2 regions of the Microbispora cellulosiformans genome follow, and region 1 is predicted to be linked to the other one. Evidence: riboswitches for the same ligand, from Rfam matches in the RefSeq annotation. Region 1 holds a riboswitch; the other holds the start of a gene.

Region 1 (7,183 bases):
CGGGATGCCCGCTTACGCGAAGTACCCGGCCTGCCTCGTGCCCGGAGCTGCCCGATGCGCGACTCTGCTCAGTGCCCGACCCGGCCGTGCCAGATGGCGGCCATGCCTCGTGCCTCAGCTGGGCCCTCTGCCCGGCTGGGGCCGGTCGGGGGCGTGTGCGGTTCTGGGCAGGCCGCCCGTCGCGTCGTGCGGCGGGTGCGTGGAAGTCGGCACCCGCGTCGGGGGCCATGCCACCGGCCGTGCCTCGGCTGTTTCGCAGGCCCGGTCAGAGGCCGTTTCACATGCCGTTTCACAGACGGTGTCGCGGACGCTGCCGGCGCGACGCGCGGACCGGCCCGCCTACTGGACGGGCCAGCCAGTCGGGACGGCTCGGCGACGAGATCGGGAAGGCGCCGCGGCTCGGAGCGCTCCGGGGTTCTAGACCAGCGGCGGGCTACGTGATCCGACCGTGCGATGCCCGGTTTGCTGCGGGCTGAGGATGACGTCCTCGTCGTGCCGGACGAGCGCCGGGGCGGGCGCCGGAGCCGCGACCGCGGCCACAGTGCTCCGCAGCCGCAACGACAGCGGCATGTGCTCCGAGCCGGCGCCCGCGGGCAGGGTGGCGGACTGGGGCGACCAGGCGCCCGGCGTCCACACTTCGGCGGCGGTCGCGGGCGCGTGCTGCGCGGGGTCGCCGCCGTACCAGGCGGGCGTGGAGGCGACCAGGGCGAGGCCGAGCATCAGCAGGCCCACCACCCACGTGAAGGCGGTGGACCCGCACATGTCACGTCGTGAGGTCGCCATGAGACCGACCATAGCCCACCTTCGCGAAACGGTCATCTACGTTTTCCGCCACCCGTTTCTCCCCTTATTTCCGCCCATTTCTGAAGATCGCCATATTTTTCGCCCCGTAGGAATTACGCGACTCGGCGGGTCCGGGCCGGAGCGGCTACGGTGACGTGAGACCGGGCCGTCACCGAAGGGAGGGATCGTGCGAAGCAGGCCGACCGCCGCGCTGCTGCTCCTGCTGCACGCGATCTTCCTGACCACCGGTTTCCTGACCACCGGCGGCTCGCCCGCCGCCGCGGCGATCACCGGCGCACAGGGCGCCGCAGCGATCACCGGGCGGCCGGCGGCCACGATGGGCATCGCACCTCACGCGGCCCACGCCTGGCCATCGGCGGCCGGGACCGGCGACGCCCGCTCGTCCACCCCGAGCCTCTCGACCACCGGCACCGCGACCGCCGCATCCACGGCCGCCCAACGCACAACCGCCCGGCCTGCGCGGGCGGAGAACACGAGCGCACGGGACACGACGGCGCGGCACCCGGCGACCCGGCACTGGAGGTCGCCGAGCGCGGGCCGGCCCGCCCAGAGTGACCAGCCCCGGGTCCACGCGGGCGCCAGCGGCCCCGGCGCCACCGCCGGGCCCGCCCTGCCGCCCGCCTCCGCGTCGCCGCGCGGCGGCACCCGGGTCACCCGCGCCGGACCGCGTCACGACGAAACTCCCGCCCAGCGCCCGCGCCGCACGACGGCCGCGCGGGCTCCCCCCTCCACGGCGTACTGAGGCCCCTTTCCTTCCTCGTACCCGCCTGTGGAGGCACGATGTCACGTGCGCCTTTGTGGCGCGCGGTGGCGGCGCTCGCCGTCATCGCCACCTCACTGCTGCTCGCCCTCACCATGGCCCCGCGTCTCGGTCTCGACCTGCGCGGCGGCACCCAGCTCGTCTTCGAGACGAGGGACTCTCCCACGGTCAAGGCGGACGCCGACGCCACCGACCGTGCCCTCGACGTGCTCCGGCGCCGGGCGGACGCCCTCGGAGTCGTCGATCCCACCCTGGTCCGCTCCGGCGAGAAGCGGATCATCGTGGAACTGCCCGGCGTGCTCGACCCGCGCGAGGCCGCCGAGGTCATCGGCAAGACCGCCCAGCTCAACTTCCATCCGGTGCTCGGCCCGGCCGGAGACGGCGACAAGGACGCGATCGCCGACGAGAGCGGCCAGAGGCTGAAGCTCGGCCCGGTCGCCCTCAGCGGGGCCGGTGTCACCGACGCCGCCGCCCGCACCGACCCCCAACTCGGGCCCGGCTGGTTCGTGACGATCGACTTCCGGGAGCCGGGCCCCTGGCGGGAGCTGACCGGCAAGGCGGCCTGCGAACCGGCCGGCGATCCCAGGCGCAGGGTCGCCATCGTGCTCGACGACGAGATCATCTCCTCACCCCAGGTGGACGAGACGGTGGCCTGCGGGGCGGGCATCTCCGGCGGCACCACCCAGATCACCGGGTCGTTCTCCGCCGAGGAGGCGCAGAACCTCGCCGTGCTCGTCAAGGGCGGTTCGCTGCCGGTGCCCCTGGAGCTGGTCGAGCAGCGTACGGTCGGCCCGACCCTCGGCGCCGACGCGATCGCGGCGAGCGCCAAGGCGGGCGTCGCCGGGGTGATCCTCACCGCGGTCTTCATCGGCCTCGTCTACCGCCTGGTGGGCCTGCTGGCCGCGGTCGCGCTGGCCTGCTACGGCCTGATCTCGTACGCGGGACTGGTGGCGATGGGCGCCACGCTCACGCTGCCCGGCCTGGCCGGGTTCGTCCTGGCGATCGGCATGGCGGTGGACGCCAACGTGCTGGTCTTCGAACGGGCCAGGGAGGAGTACGGCGCGTCGCCCCGCCGGGGCCTCAGGGCGGCCCTCGACCGGGGGTTCAAGAACGCCTGGAGCGCGATCGCCGACTCCAACATCACCACCCTGCTCGCCGCCGGGCTGCTGTTCTGGCTGGCCTCGGGACCGGTGAAGGGCTTCGGCGTGACGCTGGCCATCGGCGTGCTCGCCTCACTGGTCTCGGCCATGCTGATCACCCGGGTGCTCGCCTCCGCCCTGATCGGCAGGGCCGGCCCGGGAGTCTCGGGCCTCGGCTCGATCGGCCGGGTCAGGACCTGGCTGACCCGGCGTGATCCCGACCTGATGCGGGCGGGGCGGCGCTGGCTCGCCGTCGCGGCCGGGCTACTCGTGCTGGTGGGCGCGGGGCTGGTCACCCGCGGACTGAACTACGGCGTCGAGTTCACCGGCGGGCGGATCGTGGAGTTCGCCACGAGCAGGCCGGTCGACGTCACCGCGGCCCGGCAGGCGGTGTCGGACGCCGGGTTCCCCACCGCCGTGGTGCAGCGGTCGGACGACGCGATCTCCGTACGGACCGGGCAGATCACCGCCGACGACGTCGTCCGCGTCGAGGAGGCCCTGGACCGGAGCGTCGGGGACGTCACCAAGCAGCGCGACGAGCTCGTCGGGCCGAGCCTGGGCGCGGAGCTGCGCCGCAACGCGCTCATCGCGCTCGGCGTCGCGCTCGCGGCCCAGCTCGCCTACCTGGCGTTCCGCTTCCGATGGACGTTCGGCGCCGCCGCCGTGGCGGCGCTGTTCGTGGACGCGGCCGTCGTCGTCGGCGCGTTCGCCTGGATGGGCAAGCCGATCGACGGCGTCTTCCTGGCCGCGATGCTGACGATCATCGGATACTCGGTCAACGACAAGGTCGTGCTCTTCGACCGGGTCCGAGAGCTGTGGCCGGTGTCGCGGGGGACGCCCTTCGGGCGGGTGGTGAACACGGCGATCCTGCAGACCGTGCCGCGTACGGTCAACACGGGGCTCGGCGCGTTGTTCATCCTGGCGGCGCTGGCGGTGTTCGGCGGCGACTCGCTGCGCGACTTCGCGATCGCCCTGTTGATCGGCATCGTCGTGGGCACGCTGTCGTCGTCGTTCGTGGCGGGGCCGGCGGCGATCGAGCTGGAGCGGCGCGCCGGTCAGCCGCCGCCCGCGCCCGCCGCACCCCGTCGCCGCCCCGTGGCGCGCGACGGATCCGGCGCGGTGGTCTGAATCTGAAGTGGTCCGAATCTGAAGTGGTCTGAGCGGGGCTTTCCCGGGGCGGGCGGCGCTCGCCCCGGGAACGGGCCTCAGGGACGGCCGAGTGCGCGCAGCTCGACCGGGCTCAGCGAGGAGACGTTCTGGTCGATCGGTGAGTCGGTGTACTGGTGGATCGCCCAGCTCGTCCAGTCGGCCGGCGGGCTGATGTCGCCCGGGTCCCGGCTGTAGTGGGCCACCCACAGCGGATAGTCACCCAGGCCCTGGCCGTACTTGTCGGCGAAGTTCCAGCCGCTGTAGAACATCGGCCTGACACCGGTCTTGGCGGTCACGTACTCCAGCCACTTCCTGGCCCAGGCGTTGACGCGTTCCACCGACTGGCCGTCGGCGGTCTCCAGGTCGAGCACGAGGATGTCGCCCCGCTTGCCCGGCTGCGCGTTCACCACGCGGAGGAAGTGGTCGGCCTCGGCGATCGGGTCGTTGGAGGGATGGCCGTAGTGGTAGACGCCGCGGACGATCCCCTTCTTGTCCAGCTCGCGCCAGTGCCGGGGGAAGGACGAGTCGACCCAGTCCAGGCCCTCGGTGGCCTTGATGAAGCCGAACTGCGCCCGGCTGTTGATCCAGTCGTGGTCGGCCTCGTAGCCGGAGACGTCCTGGCCGTACGTGTGCGGGTTCGCGTAGGCGGGAGCGGGCGCCGCCGCGGTGGCGGCGAGCGTGGCGGCGGTGAGGGTGGCCGTGCCGGCCGAGACCGCGAGTGCCGCCGCGGCGAGGGCGGCGCGCAGGCGGCGGCCGGAAGGCCGCATGGCGGGAGAGAACCTGAGGGTGGGCATGACGCGGGTGGAGCTCCTTGCTTCCATGCCGCCTACCGGGTTAGCTGACGGGTTCGGGCAGGAAGTGCCCTACGAGCGCATCTGGGGGCCTGCGCAGCGATTCACCCCGAAAAGTGGGTCCCCGGCTCCGCGGAACGCGGACTCGGCGGCCGCGCGCCCTGGTGAGCGCACGGTCCGGGCAACGACACGGCAACGGAGGCGACGCGGAGGTCACCGGCATCCATGCCGTGGCACCTAAAGGTACATACGGCGCAACAATGGTGTAAACCTGACAAAACATGTTTTTACCTGGGCAGACTCGTCGTACAGACCGCCCGCTGGACGGGATCCCGTGCGAAGCGGCGCCGAGGGGGTTTGTAAGTTCGTGACCTGAGCGCTGAGTCACCGGACCAGAGCCGCACCAGCACCGCACCAGAGGCACCGGACCGCACGCGAAAGGTGAACCCATGACCGCAGCTTCCGCCGGCCCCGGCCTCGGCGACCCCGGCTCCGGCGACGTGCCGCCGCCGTCGCCCGCGGAGTTCCGGCGCGCGCTCGGCATGTTCGCGACCGGCGTGACCGTGGTCACGGGCCTGGACGACGGAGAGCCGGTGGGGTTCGCCTGCCAGTCGTTCGCGTCGGTGTCTCTCGAACCACCGCTCGTCCTCTTCTGCGCCGACCACAAGGGCCGCGCCTGGCCGCGGATCAGGACGTCCGGCCGCTTCTGCGTCAACGTCCTCGGCGAGGAGCAGGTAGACGTGTGCGCGAGGTTCGGATCGAGCAACGGCGACAAGTTCGCCGGGCTCGCCTGGGACCTGTCCCGCTGGGGCACGCCCGCCCTGCGGGACGTGCTGCTGCGCGTCCACGGCGAGGTGCGGGAGGTGCACGTGGCCGGAGACCACGACGTGGTGATCGGCCTGGTCCGCGAACTCGAACCCGTCCATCCGGAGCAGCGGCCGATGCTGTTCTTCCGCGGCAGGTTCGGCGTCTACCACGACGACCCCGCCACGGCGCTCGGCCCCAACCTCTGGGGCTGGGGCGACCACTGGGGGTGACGCGGCGGCGCGGGAGCGACGCGGGGGGCAAGGCGGTGACCTGCGGGTGACTTGATAGCCTGCCTGCTCCGCGAGATCGGCGGACAGGCGGCGAATCGGGGGCCTGATGCGGGAAGGGCGGGTGCGGCTCGGCGCAGCGCTGGACACGGCCGGGATCCTGTTCGCCGCGATCTTCTTCTGCCTGTCCCTCACGCCGTCGCTGCTGCCCCGCTCGTGGCCGCTGCAGGGGATCATCGCGGGGGTGCTGACCGCGACCGGATACCTGGCCGGCGTGACCGCCGGCGCCCTGACCCGCCGGAGCGCCGCCCCGGTCGCCCGCCGGTGTCCCGAGGCCCGGCGCGAGAGGTGGCGCGAGGGATGGCGCCGTACGGGACGGCGGCGGGTGCGCCGCCTGGTCGCGACGTTCGGCTGCGGGCTGGGCGCCGCGTCGCTGGTCCTCGGCGTACGCGCCCAGCGGGCCATCTACCCGCTGATGGGGCTGCGCCCGCCGGAACGGCTCGGCTACCTCGGCGTGCCGTTCGTCGCGGCGGCGGTGTTCCTGCTCCTGCTGGCCGCCGCCCGGGCGCTGCGCGTCGCGGCCCGGGCGCTCGGAGGCGTGCTCGGCCGATGGATCCCCGCCACGGCGGCGCGGCTGGCCGCGGGGCTCGGCGTGGGCGTGCTGGCCGTCCTGCTCACCGACGGGATCCTCAGCGAGGCGCTGCTCAGAGGGGCCGACAACAGCTTCGCGGCGATCAACAGCGAGACCGCCCCCGGCACCTCGCCGCCCCGGTCCGCCACCGTCTCTGGCGGCCCCTCCTCCCTCGTCTCCTTCGCGTCGCTCGGCCTGGAGGGCCGGGCGTTCGTCGCCGGCGCCCCCGCCGTCGGGGAGCTGAGCGGTTTCACCGGGCGGCCCGCGCTCCCGCCGGTCCGGGTCTACGCGGGGCTCGACTCGGCCGCGACCGCCCGCGAGCGGGCCGCCCTCGCCGTACGGGAACTGGACCGGACCGGCGCGTTCCGCCGCGCGGTGCTGTGCGTGATCACGACGACGGGCACGGGCTGGGTGGACCCCCAGGCGGCCGCCGCCCTGGAGTTCATGTACGGAGGAGACACCGCGCTGGTCTCGATTCAGTACTCCTACCTGCCGAGCTGGCTGTCGTTCCTGGTGGACCGCGAGCGCGTCACGGCGGCGGGGCGTGAGCTGTTCGGCCAGGTGTACGCCCGGTGGACGCGGCTGCCCGCCGGTCACCGGCCCCGGCTGCTGGTGTTCGGGGAGAGCCTGGGGGCGTTCGGCGCGGAGTCGGCCTTCCGCGACGACCGCGACCTGCGCGTGCGCACCGGCGGCGCGCTGTTCGTCGGGCCGCCCGACAGCAGCCCGCTGTGGCGGCGGTTCGTGGACGACCGCGACCCGGGCAGCCGGGAGGTGCTGCCCGTCTACCGGGACGGCGAGACCGTGCGCTTCGCCAACGGGCCCGCCGACCTGGCCGCGCCCGCCTCCGCCTGGGCCGGGTCGCGGGTGGTCTACCT
Region 2 (7,183 bases), 370 kb from region 1:
GCGAGACGGTCAGCAGGTTGGTGCCGAGCCGGTCGAGGCGGCGCAGCAGCTCCTCCCGGGAGGAGGCCGAGACGCCCAGCACTGCGATCATGGTCGCGATGCCGATGGCGATGCCGAGCGCGGACAGGATCACGCGGGCGGGGCGGGTGCGCAGCCCGGCCACGCCGGTCCGCAGGACGTCGGACGGCCCGAGCCGGGCCGGGACGAGCCGCCCGCCGCTCGTCCCGCCCGTGGTCTCACCGGTCATCGTGACGCTCCCTTCGCCGTCGCCGGGACGGCCCCGGGCGGGCGGCGGCCCGACCCCGGGCCGTCGTCGCCGGCGATCCGCCCGTCGCGGACGCGCACCTGGCGCGGGCACCACGCCGCGATCTCCGCGTCGTGGGTGATGACCAGGATCGTGGTGCCGGAGGCGTGCAGGTCCCGCAGGACGGCCAGCACCTCGGTCCCGGCCGCCGAGTCGAGGTTGCCCGTCGGCTCGTCGGCGAGCAGCAGCGGCGGGTCGCCCGCCACCGCGCGGGCCACCGCCACCCGCTGCTGCTCGCCGCCCGACAGCTGGTGGGGCCGGTGGCCGAGGCGGTGGCCGAGGCCCACCCGTTCCAGCGCCGCGGCGGCCCTCTCGCGCCGGGCCCGCAGCGGGACTCCCGCGTAGAGGAGCCCGTCGGCGACGTTGTCCAGCGCCGCGACCCCGGGGGCGAGATGGAACTGCTGGAAGACGAACCCCAGGTGGCGGGCGCGCAACGCGGACAGCTCGCGGTCCGACAGCCCCGGCACGTCGTGCCCGGCGATCCGCACGGTGCCGGTGGTGGGCCGGTCGAGGGTGCCGATCAGGTGGAGCATGGTCGACTTTCCCGACCCGGACGGCCCGGCGACGGCCACCAGCTCGCCCTGCTCGACGAGCAGGTCCACCCCGCGCAGCGCCCGCACGCCGCCGTAGGTCCGGGTCACTTCGCGCAGTTCCACGACGTACGGCCCGCCGGCGCGGGCGGGTTCGTTCGGGGGCCGGTTCATGGGGCGGGCACCCCGACCTTCATGCCCTCGGCGAGCCCGGCGCCGGTGATCTCGACCATTCCGCCGCCGAAGGCGCCGGTCTCCACCGGCACGATCCGGGTCGCGGCGCCCTCGACCACCTCCACGCCGAAGCCGCCCTCGCGCAGCGCGAGCAGCGCCTCCACCGGCACGGCCAGCACGTCGCGGCGGCGTTCGCTGACCAGCTCCACCTGCACGGGCGCCTTGTCGAGCCGGGTTTTCGGGGTCCTGGCCAGCGTGATGTCCACGTCGACGGTGCTGTCCTCGTCCTGCCCCTCACCCTGCGAGGCCGCCTTGGCGACCGTGCCGACCGAGGTCACTCTGCCTTTGACGCGTTCACCGCCGGGCAGCTCCACCGCGACCGTGGCGCCCTTCCGCACCAGCGCCTGGTCACTCGTGGACAGGTCGACGTGGACGAGGCGGCGCAGGCCCGACACGACCAGGGCCGGTTGCCCGGGGCCGGTCCTGGCGCCGACCTCGGCCCTGGCGTCGGTCACCCGGGCGGCGGCGGGCAGGAACACCACCTGCGAGGCGTCCACCTGCCCGGTCCGCGGCAGCCCGGCGTCGTCCTGCCACTGCCTGACGGCGAGATAGGTGGCGTAGCTGAAGTGGTCGTCCACCGACAGGTCGCCGCCGTAGCCGAGGACCTTCAGGTTGCGTTCGAGCTGCTCGACGTCCGGCCCGTCGGCGACGCCCTGCCGGAGCGTACGGTAGAGCGGCAGCGTGCCGTACATCAGCACGACCGGGCGGCGGGCGACCCGCAGCAGCGGGCGGCCCCGGCGGACGACCGCTCCCTCGGCGGGCACCCAGGTGACGACGCCCCGGGCGTCGGTGACGATCCGCCGCTCCCCGGAGTAGGTGAGCGATCCCTCCACGGTCTTGGTGTCGACCAGGTCCTGCCGGGTGATCGGGGTGGTGGCCGGGACGGCCCGCGCGGAGGGCCCGCCCGCGCCGTCGCCTCCACCCCCACCTCCGCCCGGCCTGCCACCGGGGCCGCCGCCCGTCACGGCGACGGCCGTTCCCGCGGCGGCCAGCGCCAGGACGCCCGCCCCGGCGAGCACCAGGGCCCGGCGCGTCACGGCCGCTCCCCCGGCGCGAACTCCTCGCACTCCTTCTGCGCCGCTTCCATCGTCTTCTCCTGGCCCGGCTTGACCTTGACGAGGAGCCCTTCGCCAGGCTTGGGGTCGGCCATGTCGATGCCGTGTTCGCGCATGCACTGGGCGAACTTGAGCATCCGGTCGCGTTCCCGGGGGTCGTCGGCGCCCGCCCGGTCGCCGACGGCGTTCTTCATGAAGTGCTCGCAGGCCCGCATGGCCTCGCGGGTCGTCGCCTCCTCTCCCTTCCGGCCGCGGATCTGGACGCGGCCGGAGGCGTCGGGGTCGGGCATGTCCACGCCGTGTTCCCGCATGCACTGGGCGAACTTGATCTGGGCCTCGCGCAGGTCGGTGCTCGCCGAGGCCGACGGCGTGGCCCCGGCCGTGGTCCTGGCCGTGGACGCGGCGGCGATTCCGTCGCCGTCGGAGGCGCCGCCCTCGGCGTCACCACAGGCTGCCGCCGTCGCGAGGGTCGTCGCGAGAGCCGTGGCGAGGGCCAGGCGCAGCCCCGTCCGTACGGGTCGCGGGCGCAGGGGTCGTGAGCGTGTCGGTCGCAGGCGCATGGTCGTTCCTCCTCCCCCGGGGCCTTCGCCCGGGACGGGGCCCAACTCCAGCGCAGCCGGTGCTAATCACGGATAAGGAGGAGCCGCGGGTGATCCGGGAGGCTTCGCTTATCCGGGCCTAACACCGCGTGCGCCACTGTCGGTGCCGAGCGGGAGGCGAGGATGCGGGTGCTGGTGGTCGAGGACGAGGAACAACTGGCCGACGCCGTCGCCCGCGGGCTGCGGCTGCACGCGATCGCGGTCGACGTGGCCTACGACGGCCGGGAGGCGCTGGAGCTGGCCTCCTACGTCGGCTACGACGTGGTGGTGCTCGACCGCGACCTGCCCGACGTCCACGGGGACGAGGTGTGCCGGGAGCTGGTCACGGCGAGCGGCGCGAGCCGGATCCTCATGCTGACCGCGGCGGGGCGGGTGCGGGACCGGGTCGGCGGCCTGGCCCTGGGCGCCGACGACTACCTGGTCAAGCCGTTCGTGTTCGCCGAGCTGGTGGCGCGGGTGCGGGCGCTGGCCCGGCGCACCCCCCGGGCCGCGCCGCCGGTGCTGGAGCGCGCCGGGATCCGGCTCGACCCGGCCCGCCGTACGGTGGCCCGGGACGGGCGGCAGGTGGCGCTGGGCCGCCGCGAGTTCGACGTGCTGCACGAGCTGATGCGCGCCGGCGGCGGCCTGGTCAGCTCGGCGCGGCTGCGCGCGAGCGTGTGGGACGAGCACGCCGGCGCCGGCACGGGCGTGCTGCGCGTCACCATCACCTCGCTGCGCAGGAAACTGGGCGACCCCCCGGTGATCGAGAACGTCCCGGGCCGGGGGTACCGCCTGTGACCCGCCGCCTGCTGGTGTGGCGCAGGCTGGGGCTGCGGACGCGGCTCACCCTGCTGTACGGCGGGCTGTTCTTCGTCGCGGGCTCGGTGCTGCTGTGGTTCACCCACCTGCTGACCGCGCGGGCGCTCAACCAGCGGTTCGTCGTGGCGGTGGACAAGGTGAGCCACGGCGGGCGCCCTGCCCCCGCGGTGTCCGGCGCCGCCCTGCCCGCCGACAGCCTGCCGGGCGGCGCGCTCGGCGCCGACGTGATCGCGCGGCGCGTGCGCACCGACGTCGAGCAGGGCGCCGCCGACGTGCTGAACGACGTGCTCCGGTCGTCGCTGATCGTGATGATCCTCGTCGGGGTGGTCGCGGTGGTGCTGGGCTACCTGGTGGCCGACCGCGCGCTGCGCCCGCTCGACCGGGTGACCGAGACCGCGCAGCGGCTGTCGGAGAGCACCCTGCACGAGCGGATCGCCCTGCGCGGCCCGCAGGACGAGATCAAGCGGCTCGCCGACACCTTCGACGCGATGCTCGACCGGCTGCACCGGGTCTTCGACGCCCAGCGCCGTTTCATCGCCAACGCCTCCCACGAACTGCGCACCCCGCTGGCGGTGAACCGCACGGTGCTGGAGGTGTCGCTGGAGGAGCCCGCCGCGTCGGAGGACCTCAAGGCGCTGGCCCGGGCGCTGCTGGGCGCCACCGCCCGGTACGAGCGGCTGATCGACGGGCTGCTCATGCTGGCGCAGTCGGAGCAGGAGATCACCACCCGCAGGCCGGTGGACCTGCGGCAGGTCGTCCGTACGGCGATGGAGCAGATCGGCCCGCAGCCGCGCCGAGGGAAGGTCACGGTGCACGAGGACCTGCGCCCGGCCGTCGCGCACGGCGATCCGCTCTTCCTGGAACGCTGCCTGGTCAACCTGCTGGAGAACGCCGTCAAGTACAACGTTCGGGACGGGGAGGTCTGGGTCCGGCTGCGCGAGGACGACGCCGGGGCGTGCCTGACGGTGGAGAACACCGGGCCGCCGGTGCCGCCGTACGAGGTCGGCGACCTGTTCGAGCCGTTCCGGCGGCACGGCGGCGACCGGATCCGGTCGGCCCGCGGCGCCGGGCTCGGCCTGTCCATCGTCCGCGCCATCGCGGTCGCGCACGGCGGTACGGCCGACGCCCGTGCCCGGCCGGAGGGCGGCCTGACGGTGACCGTACGTCTGCCCAGGTGAGCGAGGTGCGTTCGCTCTGGGCGAACAAAGGTGTGAGCAGAGGAGAAGAAGGGGAACGCGGCATCCCCGGCGGGGCGGGCGAACCCGCCCTTTGCGCTCGCCCGTCCGGCATCGCGCCAGGTAAAACCCGAGTTGTCATCACTTGACCGGTTTGGGCTTGTCTATTACTTTTTGAGCAACTCAGGGCCCACTTGCTCATCTCAGTGGTCAAGAAAGCCCACCTCACACCGACGCGGCCGGCCGATCTCGGCCTGCCGCCCGGCCGCCTAATCCGCGTAAGCGGAGCCGGGGACCCAACCTCTTCCTGGGGTGAATCGGCATACCTGCCGTAGGGCGACTTCCAGCCCGAACCCGTCAGCTAACCCGGTCGGCGGCATGGAAGCAAAGGGAGTCCGCCCATCATGCACGCCCTCTCGACCTGTCTGCGCACGGCCCTCGCCGGCGGAGTCCTCGCCTCGGCCGTGGCGATCGCCTCTCCCGCCGCGCAGGCGGCGGACAACCCGGCCTCCGGCAAGGGCCCGGCCGCAGCGGCCGCGGCCGCGCCGTCCCTGACCGAGATCGCCGCCCGGCTGCCCAAGGTCGGCCCCCAGGACGTCATCAAGCTGGCCGCGAGCCAGGTCGGCATCAGCGAGAACTCCGCCGGCGGCGGGACCAAGTTCCAGGAGTGGTACATGACCAGCCCGCGCGCCCGCGAGACCCTCGCGCGCGACGGCGGGGCGCTGGAGGAATACGAGAACGCCCCCTGGTGCGACATGTTCGTCTCCTGGGTGGGCCAGCAGCTCGGCATCCAGCCGGTGATGGGTTCCGACGCCTACACCGTGGAGCACGCCCGCTGGTTCGCCGACCACGGCCGCTGGGGCCGTACGCCCAAGCCCGGGGCCGTGGTGTTCTTCAGCTGGAGCGGCAGCAACAAGATCGGCGACATCCAGCACGTCGGCTTCGTCGTCAGGGACAACGGCGACGGCACCATCCGCACCGTCGAGGGCAACACCGGCAACGGCGCCGTCGAGGCCCGCACCCGCCCCGCCTGGCAGGTCGCCGGGTACGGCTACCCGGTCTACCCCGCCGAGCTCGCCTCCTGACGACCCCCGGGCCGGGGATCGCGAACCATGGTTCCCGACCCCCGGCCCGGGTGCTCATCGATCAGCCGATTCCCACCACGTCAGATTGGCGGCCGCCCGGGCCGCCGGCTCGATGATCTCCCACGCCTCGGCGATGAGCCCGTCGTCGAGCCGCCAGATGTCGACGACCGCGATCCCCGGCCCGGCGCCGGGGAGCCGGCGCCGCGAGTGCATCACGACGTGATCACCATCGGCCAGCACATGCAGGATCTCGACCCGCATGCCCGCGAGCGGGACGAGCGCGGCGCGTACGGCGGCGAGCCATTCCGTCTTGGTCTTCGAGGTCGAATCCGGCCGGTGATGGGTGAAGTCGTCGCTCAGCAACGGCGCGAGCGCGTCGACGTCGCCCGTCGCGACCAGTGCCGTCAGCGCCCGCTGGACGATGCTCTTGTTGTCGGTGGTCGTGTTCCGCGTAGTCACGGGACGCAGTGTCTCCGCCGCCCGCGACGGTGTCGATGAACTCCCATTTCATGGCGCGGAGCGCCACGATGAGTAGCATCGGCGGTCATGCGCACGGTCGGGGAACTGTTACGGGAATGGCGGCATCGCCGGCGGCTCAGCCAGCTCGATCTCGCGATCGCCGCCGACGTCTCGGCCCGTCACGTCAGCCTGGTGGAGACCGGCAGGTCCAACCCGAGCGCCGACATGGTCCTCCGGCTCGCCGACCAGCTCGACGTGCCGTTGCGTGAGCGCAACGTGCTGTTGCTCGCCGCCGGCTTCGCGCCCCGCTACGCCGAGCGGCCGCTCGACGGGGACGCGCTGCCGGCGGCCTGGGACGCGATCGCACGGGTGCTGCGCGCGCACGAGCCGTACCCGGCGCTGGTCATCGACCGCCGATGGAACATCCTGATGACCAATCGCGCCATCGACCCGTTCCTCGCCGACGTCGCCCCCGACCTGCTACGGCCGCCGGTCAACATGGTGCGGCTGGGACTGGACCCGCGCGGGCTCGCTCACCGGATCGTCAACCTGGCCGAGGTGCGCTCGCTCCTGCGTACCCGTATCGGACGTCAGCTCGCCACCGCTCCCGATCCCGAGCTCACCGCCCTGTACGAGGAACTCCTGGCACCCGGCTCCGAGGACGCGAGCCCCGCGATCGGGTCCGAGATCGCCGTACCGATGATCTTCCGCTTCGGTGGACGGGAACTACGACTGTTCTCGACCACCACGACGTTCGGCACCCCGACGGACATCACCCTGGACGAGATCGCGATCGAGTCGTACTACCCGTCGGACGCCGAGAGCGCCGCCTACTTCACCACGTCCGGCGCCGGAGCCGACCCGCGGCCGCGCACCAGCGGCAGGTAGACCTCGTCGACGATCTCGACGAGGACGTCGTCGGGCGCGGTGGGCACCCCGCGCAC

Evidence for each region. A riboswitch is a leader RNA that binds a small molecule or an ion and turns the genes downstream of it on or off. The one in region 1 is predicted to bind cyclic di-AMP.
Region 2: another riboswitch for cyclic di-AMP. It lies ahead of F5972_RS14910 (CHAP domain-containing protein); the one in region 1 lies ahead of F5972_RS16650 (glycoside hydrolase family 25 protein).

What each region holds. Positions count from the first base shown of each region.
Region 1 is NZ_VYTZ01000005.1:514,408-521,590, forward strand. Features, by position in the region: gene F5972_RS16635 (hypothetical protein) at 418-783, opposite strand; gene F5972_RS16640 (hypothetical protein) at 971-1,546, shown strand; gene secD (protein translocase subunit SecD) at 1,585-3,831, shown strand; gene F5972_RS16650 (glycoside hydrolase family 25 protein) at 3,909-4,646, opposite strand; cyclic di-AMP (ydaO/yuaA leader) riboswitch at 4,661-4,804, opposite strand; gene F5972_RS16655 (flavin reductase family protein) at 5,093-5,680, shown strand; gene F5972_RS16660 (alpha/beta hydrolase) at 5,802-7,183, shown strand, end outside.
Region 2 is NZ_VYTZ01000005.1:147,086-154,268, forward strand. Features, by position in the region: gene F5972_RS14880 (ABC transporter permease) at 1-247, opposite strand, end outside; gene F5972_RS14885 (ABC transporter ATP-binding protein) at 244-1,008, opposite strand; gene F5972_RS14890 (efflux RND transporter periplasmic adaptor subunit) at 1,005-2,105, opposite strand; gene F5972_RS14895 (hypothetical protein) at 2,102-2,683, opposite strand; gene F5972_RS14900 (response regulator transcription factor) at 2,846-3,499, shown strand; gene F5972_RS14905 (sensor histidine kinase) at 3,496-4,698, shown strand; cyclic di-AMP (ydaO/yuaA leader) riboswitch at 4,952-5,086, shown strand; gene F5972_RS14910 (CHAP domain-containing protein) at 5,100-5,780, shown strand; gene F5972_RS14915 (nuclear transport factor 2 family protein) at 5,835-6,239, opposite strand; gene F5972_RS14920 (helix-turn-helix domain-containing protein) at 6,327-7,127, shown strand; gene F5972_RS14925 (TetR/AcrR family transcriptional regulator) at 7,070-7,183, opposite strand, start outside.